Regions from separate parts of the Streptomyces sp. NPDC058198 genome, predicted to be linked through region 1. Evidence: riboswitches for the same ligand, from Rfam matches in the RefSeq annotation. Region 1 holds a riboswitch; each other region holds the start of a gene.
What was found. Region 1 has a riboswitch for cobalamin ahead of ACFVWW_RS13860 (ribonucleoside-diphosphate reductase subunit alpha). Riboswitches for the same ligand answer to the same signal wherever they lie in the genome.

Region 1 (3,268 bases):
GCAGGGAGTTGCGCATGCCGGTCGAGGCGACCCGGGCACGCAGCGCGGCCCAGCGCTCCGGCCAGTTCAGCTCGACGTCGTAGTGGTCGGGGTGCAGCACCCCGCGCGCCGCGCGTGTCTTCGACCAGGCGGGCGCCGGGCCGTTGCGCTCGGCGAGGTCGCAGGACGCCTCGTACGCCGCGAGCATGATGCGCTCGGCGATCCGGGTGGAGAGCGCGGCGGCCTCGGCCGAGTCGAAGGCCAGCCGCTTCTTGAAGAAGACGTCCTGGAGGCCCATCGCGCCCAGGCCCACCGGACGCCAGGTGGCGTTGGAGCGGCCCGCCTGCTCGGTCGGGTAGAAGTTGATGTCCACGACCCGGTCGAGGAAGGTCACGGCGGTACGGACGGTCTCGTCCAGCCGCTCCCAGTCGATCTCGCCCGAATCCAGCACGAACGCGCCGAGGTTGACGGAACCGAGGTTGCAGACGGCCGTCTCCCCGTCGTCCGTCACCTCCAGGATCTCCGTGCAGAGGTTGGAGGAGTGGACGACCTTTCCGGGCTCGGCCGTCTGGTTGGCCGTACGGTTCGAGGCGTCCTTGAAGGTCATCCAGCCGTTGCCGGTCTGGGCGAGCGTGCGCATCATCCTGCCGTACAGCTCCCGGGCCGGGAGGGTCCTGCGGGCCAGGCCGGCCGCCTCCGCCGCGCGGTACGCCGCGTCGAACGCGTCGCCCCACAGGTCGACCAGCTCGGGCACGTCGGACGGCGAGAACAGCGACCAGACGCCGTCCGTCTCGACCCGGCGCATGAACTCGTCCGGGATCCAGTGCGCCAGATTCAGATTGTGCGTACGCCTGGCGTCCTCACCGGTGTTGTCCCGCAGCTCCAGGAACTCTTCCAGGTCCGCGTGCCAGGTCTCCAGGTAGACACAGGCCGCGCCCTTGCGCCGGCCGCCCTGGTTGACCGCCGCCACCGAGGAGTCGAGGGTCCGCAGGAAGGGGACGATGCCGTTGGAGTGCCCGTTGGTGCCGCGGATCAGCGAACCGCGCGAGCGGATACGGGAGTACGAGAGACCGATGCCGCCCGCGTGCTTGGAGAGCCGGGCCACCTGGTGGTACCGGTCGTAGATCGAGTCCAGCTCGTCCAGCGGCGAGTCCAGCAGATAGCAGGAGGACATCTGCGGGTGGCGCGTACCGGAGTTGAAGAGCGTCGGCGAGGACGGCAGATAGTCCAGCCGGCTCATCAGCCGGTACAGCGCGGCGACCTCGTCCAGCGCGTGGGCGGCCGCCGCCGAGCCGGGCTCGGCGTCCTCGGCGAGGCCCGAGGCGACGCGCAGCATGAAGTGCTGCGGGGTCTCGACCACCTGGCGGGTGATCGGGTGCCTGAGCAGATAGCGGCTGTAGAGCGTCCGCAGCCCGAAGTAGCCGAAGCGGTCGTCGCCGGCCGGGTCGATCAGGCCGTCGAGGCGGTCCGTGTGCAGCGTCACGAAAGCGGCCGTACGGTCCGCGATCAGGCCCTCGCGGTGGCCGACGGCGACCGACGCGGAGAACGACACCGCGCCCTGCCCCGTCGCCTCGTCGGCGATGGTGCGGGTCAGGAGCCGGGCGGCGAGCCGGGAGTAGGCGGGGTCCTCGGAGATCAGCCCCGCGGCCGCCTCGGTGGCGAGCTCGCGCAGCTCGGCCTCGTCGGACCGGGCGTTACGGCCCCGCAGCGCGGCGGCGGCGACTCTGCCGGGGTCCGTGTCGGGCAGATCGGCGGTCAGGTCCGTCAGGGTCCGCAGCAACGCGGTCCCGGGTCCGTCGGCCACCTGCGCGGGGACCTCGGAGATGCCTGAAGCCGGATCGGCTGGCGCGATGGTCACGTGGTGCTCTCCCTCGCTCGGCTCTGGGCCGTCGGGAGGGGAGCGGGGGCGCGCACAGCCGTACGGCCCGCAGCCGGGCAGCACTGTGTACGGCGTCCACCGGCCCAGCCTCGAGGCCCGGACGTCTCGGCGTCCGGCTCGGTCGAGCCGGACGCGCCGTCGGCAGGTGTTCGGACTCGCGGGTACGACAAAGCGCACCACAGCACACCGTTGCGGGACAGTTCCGGATTCGCACCGGATTCCCCTGCGTTGACAGCGAGGACGAGCATACATGTGGGGTGAGGACGGCGCGTCACCCCCCAGATGTTGTGTCGGCGGCGGTCAGCGGCCGGTGGCCGGAGGTCCGTTGAGGTCCAGGGCGTAGGTGAGCAGGGAGAGCCCGGGGAGGGGCTCCCAGTCCCGTTCCGGGGTCCTGACGAAGCCCAGGCGCTCATAGATCCGGTGGGCCTGGAGCATTCTGTCCTGGGTCGACAGCACGATCCGTATACAGCCATCCATGTCCCGTGAGCGCGCCACACAGGCGCGGACGAGAGCCTCCCCGACGCCCCGGCCCCGGGCCGCCCGGTCGACCGCCAGCATCCGGAACTCGGCCTCGCCCGCGCGCGCCACATCGGCCCACGGCCCGCCTGCCGCGACAAAGGTCACCCCGCCGAGCAGCGTCCCGTCGGCGTCCACGGCGGCCAGCACCTCCGCCTCGGCCGCCCGGGCCGCCACGTCCCGCAGGGTGAGCAGATACGGGTCGTCCTCGCCGAAGTCCAGGAGGCCGTCGTCCAGATACCCCCGCGCGGTGATCTCGCCGAGCCGCGTGTACTCCCCGGGCTCGGCCACTCTGATCGTGAAATCCATGAGCCGATTGTGCGCCTCGGGTACGACAACGGGCCGCCGGGTTTCCTCGCCCGCGCAGCGCGGGGGAGGACTCGGCGGCCCGTGGGCGGCTACTTGGCCCGGGTCAGGGTCAGTGCACGGGGTCTCCCGATGTGGCCGCGGGCAGCTCCACCTTGACGCCCGGGTCACCGGCGTCGGCCGTGTAGTCGGACGGGCTGGTCTCGTCGATGCCGTCCGGCGCCTTGGCCGCCCGCAGCACGAAGGTCAGCACCACGGTGATCACCACATTGAGCACGAACGCGGTGAGGCCGATGTAGCCGATCTCACCGAGCCCCGGGATCTCCTTGGACGAGCCGCCGAAGTGTGCCTGCGTCGGGCTGGCGACGCCGTACGCCGCGGCCGTGCCGTACAGCATGCCGGCGCCCCAGCCGATGAGCAGCGCCCAGCGGTGGAACCACCGGGTGAACAGTCCGCCCACCAGCGCCGGCATCGTCTGGAGGATCCAGATGCCGCCCAGCAGCTGGAAGTTGATCGCGACCGTCTTGTCCATGGACAGGACGAAGGCCAGCGCACCCACCTTCACCAGCAGCGAGACCAGCTTCGACA
Region 2 (3,268 bases), on a different contig from region 1:
GGCGTGGATCATCCGCACCGCGACCTGGGAGACGTCGGCGGGCAGCCCGGCGAGGTCCGCCTCGGCGCGGATCATGGCGAAGGACTGGCGGTATATGGCCGCGCCGTCCTTCTCGTAGTCGAACACTGTGGACACTGTGGTCTCGCTCATCTCGTCACTGGGGTGGTGCGTGCCGTCGTGGGTTTCCGGGCCGTCGCGACCGCTTCGGCGAGTTCTGGTCCTGTGGTGGCCCTGAGGAGATGTCCCCGCACCGAGATGTCGTAGCCGCCCTCGCCGGTCGCGACGACATCCACCCAGCTGCCCTGTGGATGGCCGCAGCGGCGGGCGCAGCCCGACCAGTAGACGGGCAGGTCACCGGGGTTGGTGGCGGGCAGGTCACCAGGGCCGGTGGCGGGCGGTCCGCCGGGGCCGGTGGCGGGCAGGTCACCGGGGCGGGCGGCCGTTACGGCTTCGGCCGCGTCCGCCCGTACATCCGTGAGTGCCTTCGCGCACCCGGGCCGGCCGGTGCAGGCGCCGACGTTGTGCCAGGGGGAGTGGGGGTCCGTGATCAGTCCGGCGGTGCGGAGGCGGTCCAGGAGGTCGTGGGCCGTGGCCGGGTCCAGGCCCGGCACGATCACTCCGCGCCAGGGGGTCACCCGCAGGGTGCGGTCGTTCGTCCCGCGCTCGCCTGCCGACAGCAGCAGCCGCCATTGCGCGACGCTCAGCCGTCCCAGCGGGGCGTACACGGACAGCGCCACGGTCCCGTCGGGGGAGTGGACCGGCCCCGGGACGGGCGGCCCGGCTTCCGGCCGCGCCACGTCCGCCCCGTACTCGGCGCGGTACTCGGCCCCGGGCTCCGCCCCGTACGCCGCCCCGGGCTCCGTCGCGTACTCCGCCCCGTACTCGGCCACCGGCTCCGTCGCGATCCCGGCCGTCGCCAGCCCCGTGGTCACCGCCGCGTCCAGCCCATGGCCCGCGGGCAACTCCCGTACCCGCCAGGCGCCCGAGCCGCTCGCCGCCGCCACCGTGAGGAAGGTCTCCGCCGCCAACAGAGCGGCGCGCGGGGCGTCGCCCGCGGAGACCCGCAGTCCTGACCCGTTCGCCCCGGTATGCAACACCGCTGTTCCGTCCGACTGTGCGAGCAACGTCACATCCGCGCCCAGGGCGGCCACATCACCGCGGCCGTCGTCCAGCGCGAACAGAAACCGCCCCGAGAGAGCCGTCGCGGCCTCGCTCGCGCACAGCAGCGCGTCCAGTTCCCGGGCCCACAACCGCACGTCCGCGCGGGGGATTCCGTCCAGTCCCGACAGGGGCGAAGCGATCACGTTCCGTACCCGCTCGTGCCGTTCCGAGGGCAGCAGGCCGGCCTCGTACAGCAGCTCCGCCAGCTCCCCGCCGCAGCTCTCGCCCAGCCCCCGCAGCTGGACGTTGCCCCGCGAGGTGATGTCCAGCCGGCCGTCGCCCAGCCGCTCGGCCGCCGTCGCCAGCGCCTCCGCCTGACGGTGCGTCAGGAGACCGGCGGGCAGCCGCAGTCGTGCCAGCCGGCCGTCGTCGGCGGCATGCAGCCGGAGCGCTCCTGGGCAGGCGTCACCGCGCTCCCGGACGGGAGCTTCGTCCCGGTTCACGGGTGTTGGCGAGGTAGGCGGCATGGCGGCGAGCATACCCACGTACTCCGACGCCCTCCCCGCCCGTTCCGGCCGCCGCCCGGCCGTCGGCTCCGGCCTCCGTTCAGCCTCCGCCCGGCCGTTCTCGCGCTGTTCGCCCGGCCTCCGCCCAGCTGTTCACCCGGCCCCCGCCCGGCTGTTCACCCCGGCCCCGTCCGGCCGTTCGCCCAGGCGCCCTCCCCGCCGTGACCTGCAGCACTTACTATGCAGACGACGGGTCTTCAGGCCCGTCACCGCCATAGACGGCGTCAGGGGAGGAAGCCCGGTGAGAATCCGGCGCGGTCCCGCCACTGTGAGCCCGGCAGCAGCCGGGTGAGCCAGGAACTCCCGCCGTCTTCCTACCGCCCGGGGCGCGGACCCCGAGGAAGGCGAGACGCCGCATGATCCTGCTCCTGTCGACGTCCGACACCGATCTGCTCAGCGCCCGTGCGGCGGGCGGCCCGGTCCCGTACCGGTTCGCCAACCCCGCCCGGCTCGCGCTCGACGAGCTGCCCGCGCTGCTGGAGGGCGCCGACCTCGTCGTCGTACGTCTCCTCGGCGGGCTGCGCGCCTGGCAGGACGGAATCGACCAGCTCCTCGCCGCCGACCGCCCCCTGGTGGTCCTCACCGGCGAACAGGCCCCCGACGCCCAGCTGATGGAAGCCTCCACGGTCCCCATCGGCATCGCCGCCGAGGCGCACGCCTATCTCGCCCACGGCGGTCCCGCCAACCTGGAGCAGCTTGCGCGGTTCCTCTCCGACACCGTCCTGCTGACCGGCCACGGCTTCGAGCCGCCCGCCGCCGCGCCCACCTGGGGACCGCTCCTACGCGCCCCCCGCCCGTTGGCGGGCGGCGGCCCGCTGATCGCGGTGCTCTACTACCGCGCCCATCACATGAGCGGCAACACCGCCTTCGTCGACGACCTGTGCTCCGCGATCGAGAGGGCCGGCGGCCGGGCCCTGCCGCTGTACGTGGCCTCCCTGCGCGCCCCCGAGCCCGAGCTGCTCGACGCGCTGCGCGCCGCCGACGCCCTCGTGACCACCGTGCTCGCCGCGGGCGGCACCAGGCCCGCCGAGGCCTCGGCGGGCGGCGACGACGAGTCCTGGGACGCGGGCGCCCTCGCCGCCCTCGGCGTACCGATTCTCCAGGCCCTGTGCCTGACCGGATCGCGCAGCGCCTGGGAGGAGAGCGACGAAGGTCTGTCGCCGCTGGACGCCGCGGGGCAGGTCGCCGTGCCGGAGTTCGACGGCCGGCTCATCACCGTCCCGTTCTCCTTCAAGGAGATCGACGAGGACGGTCTTCCGGCGTACGTCGCCGACCCCGAGCGGGCCGCGCGCGTCGCCGGGATCGCCGTACGGCACGCCCGTCTGCGCCATATCCCGAACCCGGAGAAGCGCCTCGCGCTGGTGCTGTCCGCGTACCCGACCAAGCACTCCCGGATCGGCAACGCCGTCGGTCTGGACACCCCGGCCAGCGCCGTCGCCCTGCTGCGCCGGCTCCGTACCGAGGGCTACGACTTCGGTACGGAAGAGGTCCCGGGCCTGGAGTCCGGCGACGGCGACGAGCTGATCTACGCGCTGATCGAGGCCGGCGGCCATGACCAGGAGTGGCTGACCGAGGAGCAGCTGGCCCGCAATCCGGTCCGT
Region 3 (3,268 bases), on a different contig from region 1:
TCCAGCAGGTCAGGGGTGGTGAGCGCGGCGCACGAGGCGCGGTACTCCTGGTCGAGCACCTGCTCCAGCGTGGTCAGTCCGCGGGCCAGGCGCAGCGCGGCGAGGGTGGCCTTGAGGGCGGTGGGTGACCGGGTCAGGATCGTTTCCGCGGCCTCCTTCGACGCCGGCCGGCCGTCGCCGAGCAGCCGGTCGACGATCTCCTCCACCGAATCGGCCGCGTAACAGGCGTCGATCCAGCCCCGGTCCGCGGCGAGTTGGCCCTCCGGCGCGGAGCGCGCGTACCGGCGCACCGTCTCCCGTACGTCCGCGTCGGCGAGCTCGGCGCGCAGGTCGTCGAGCCGGTCCGAGGGTACGAAGTGGTCGGCGAGCCCGCACAGCAGCGCGTCCGCCGCGCCCACCGCCCTTCCGGTGAGGGCGAGATGCGTTCCCAGCTCGCCGGGCGCGCGGGACAGCAGATAGGTCCCGCCCACATCGGGGACCAGCCCGATGCCGGTCTCCGGCATGGCGACGGCCGAGCGCTCGGTGACGATCCGTACGCTGCCGTGCGCCGAGACACCGACTCCGCCGCCCATCACGATGCCGTCCATCAGGGCGACATACGGCTTGGGGTAGCGGGCGATACGGGCGTTGAGCCGGTACTCGTCGCGCCAGAAGGCGGTCGAGGCGTCCCCGCCGCCGGTGCGCGCGTCCTCGTGGATCGCGCGGATGTCACCGCCCGCGCACAGCCCGCGTTCACCCGCCCCGGAGATGATCACCGCGGCGACGCTCGCGTCCCGCTCCCACTCCGCCAGGGCCGCGGACATCGTCAGCACCATGGGGTGGGTGAGGGCGTTGAGGGCGCGGGGGCGGTTGAGCGTGATGTGGGCCGTGCGGCCCGCCCTGCCGGTCAGTACCGGTCCGTCCTGGCCCATGCTCTCGCTGGTTCCTTCCGTGATCCGACGCATGCGCCCCAGTATCGGACATGTCCGTTCCATGGATCTAGCTGGTCCCCGCCCCCTCCGTGGCTCTAGACGAGTCATTCCGAAGTCCCGTCTGCCCGGCGGTGTCCGGCACGCACGCTCGCGGCGTTGCCGAAATGCCCTAGTAGCTCCGCTACGAGGGCACCTCGGCGCCTTGCGATCGCACGCACCGGACACCGCCGGGCCCGCCCTCCGGGCGGACGACGCTACTTCGGAATAACTCGTCTACGCTGGGGACGCAGCTGGTTCGCCCTGCCCGCCAGGCAGACGCGTCGTAAGAGGGAACCCGGTGGGAATCCGGGACTGCCCCGCAGCGGTGAGTGGGAACGACCGCCGTCATACGCACTGGACGCACCGCGTCCGGGAAGCGACGGCCAGTAGGAGCCTCGTACCCGTACGGATACGTACGGTCACGGCCACGAGGCGTGCCCATGAGTCCGAAGACCTGCCACTGCCCGTGTGCGAGCACCGCACACGGAGATCTCGGTGACCTCGTGGGCGGGTCGGCGGTTCTCGGGCGGGCATGCGCGCGACGCGGTGTGCTTCGCCCCGGCTTCCGTTCCTTCGCTTCCCACGGGTCGACCCGGGATCGTTCCCGCATGACTCGCGAAGGAGAGTCCCGTGACACCCAAGTCCGCAGCCGCGGCGTCCCGGTCCACCGTCCATGGCTACCCGCGCCAGGGCCCCGACCGTGAACTGAAGAAGGCCATCGAGGGCTACTGGAAGGGCCGGGTCACCGCGGAAGCCCTGCGGGAGACCGCCGAGGGGCTGCGCCGCGACAACTGGCGGCAGCTGGCCGGTGCCGGTCTCGGTGAAGTGCCCACGGGTGACTTCTCGTACTACGACCATGTGCTCGACACCAGCGTCATGGTCGGCGCCGTCCCCGCCAGGCACCGGGCGGCCGTCGAGGCGGACGCCCTCGACGGCTACTTCGCCATGGCGCGCGGCGCGCAGGATATGGCGCCGCTGGAGATGACCAAGTGGTTCGACACCAATTACCACTATCTCGTCCCCGAGCTGGGCCCCGACACCGTCTTCCGCGCCGACTCGGCCAAGCAGGTCGGCGAGTTGCGCGAGGCCGTGGCGCTCGGCCACACCGCCCGGCCCGTGCTGGTCGGTCCCGTCACATATCTGCTGCTCGCCAAGCCCGCGCCGGGTGTGGCCGCCGGCTTCGAGCCGCTGACCCTGCTCGACCGGCTGCTCCCGGTGTACGCGGAGGTGCTGGCCGATCTCAGGGCCGCCGGCGCCGAGTGGGTGCAGCTCGACGAACCCGCGCTGGTCCAGGACCGTACGCCCGCCGAGCTGAACGCGACCGCGCGCGCCTACCGCGAGCTCGGGGCGCTCACCGACCGGCCCCAGCTGCTGGTGGCGTCGTACTTCGACCGGCTCGGCGAGGCGCTTCCCGTGCTGGCCAAAGCCCCCGTCGAGGGTCTCGCCCTGGACTTCACCGGTCCCGCCGCCGCCAACCTCCGCGACCTCGCGGCGGTCGGCGGCCTGCCCGGCAAGCGGCTCGTCGCCGGGGTGGTGGACGGCCGCAATGTGTGGATCAACGATCTCGCGGCCTCGCTGACCACCCTGGCCACGCTGCTCGGTCTCGCCGACCGGGTCGATGTGTCGGCATCCTGCTCCCTGCTGCACGTCCCGCTGGACACGGCGGCCGAGCGGGAGCTCGATCCGCAGCTCGCGCGGTGGCTGGCCTTCGCCCGCCAGAAGACCGACGAGGTCGTCACACTCGCGCGCGGTCTCGCCGGGGGCACAGGACCGATCACGGCCCGGCTCTCCGCGAACCGCGCCGATCTGGCCTCCCGGGCCTCCTCGGCGATCACGCGTGATCCCGCGGTACGGGCCCGCTCCGCGGCCGTGACCGCCGCGGACGCCCGCCGGGGCCAGCCGTACGCCGAGCGCACCGTCGCCCAGCGCGAGCGGCTCGGACTGCCGCTGCTGCCGACCACCACCATCGGCTCGTTCCCGCAGACCTCGGAGTTGCGCACGGCGCGCGCCGAGCGGCGGGCGGGACGGCTGGACGAGGCCGGCTACGACGAGCGGATCGAGGCCGAGATCCGTGAGGTGATCTCCTTCCAGGAGAAGGCCGGGATCGATGTCCTGGTGCACGGCGAGCCCGAACGCAACGACATGGTGCAGTACTTCGCCGAGCAGCTCACCGGCTATCTGGCCACCGGGCACGGCTGGGTCCAGTCGTACGGCACCCGCTATGTCCGTCCGCCGATCCTCGCCGGGGACATCTCGCGTCCCGCCCCGATGACCGTCGCCACGACCTCGTACGCGCAGTCGCTGACCGGCCGGCCCGT

Region 2: linked by a shared signal. The riboswitch ahead of cobN (cobaltochelatase subunit CobN) and the one ahead of ACFVWW_RS13860 (ribonucleoside-diphosphate reductase subunit alpha) in region 1 are both predicted to bind cobalamin.
Region 3: linked by a shared signal. The riboswitch ahead of metE (5-methyltetrahydropteroyltriglutamate--homocysteine S-methyltransferase) and the one ahead of ACFVWW_RS13860 (ribonucleoside-diphosphate reductase subunit alpha) in region 1 are both predicted to bind cobalamin.

The regions. Positions count from the first base shown of each region.
Region 1 is NZ_JBHVVP010000003.1:347,977-351,244, forward strand. It holds gene ACFVWW_RS13860 (ribonucleoside-diphosphate reductase subunit alpha) at 1-1,837, opposite strand, end outside; cobalamin riboswitch at 1,981-2,123, opposite strand; gene ACFVWW_RS13865 (GNAT family N-acetyltransferase) at 2,159-2,683, opposite strand; gene mctP (monocarboxylate uptake permease MctP) at 2,793-3,268, opposite strand, start outside.
Region 2 is NZ_JBHVVP010000017.1:48,999-52,266, forward strand. It holds gene ACFVWW_RS32090 (precorrin-8X methylmutase) at 1-126, opposite strand, end outside; gene cobG (precorrin-3B synthase) at 147-1,628, opposite strand; cobalamin riboswitch at 1,841-1,990, shown strand; gene cobN (cobaltochelatase subunit CobN) at 2,024-3,268, shown strand, end outside.
Region 3 is NZ_JBHVVP010000014.1:101,958-105,225, reverse strand. It holds gene ACFVWW_RS30565 (enoyl-CoA hydratase/isomerase family protein) at 1-944, opposite strand, end outside; cobalamin riboswitch at 1,186-1,427, shown strand; gene metE (5-methyltetrahydropteroyltriglutamate--homocysteine S-methyltransferase) at 1,581-3,268, shown strand, end outside.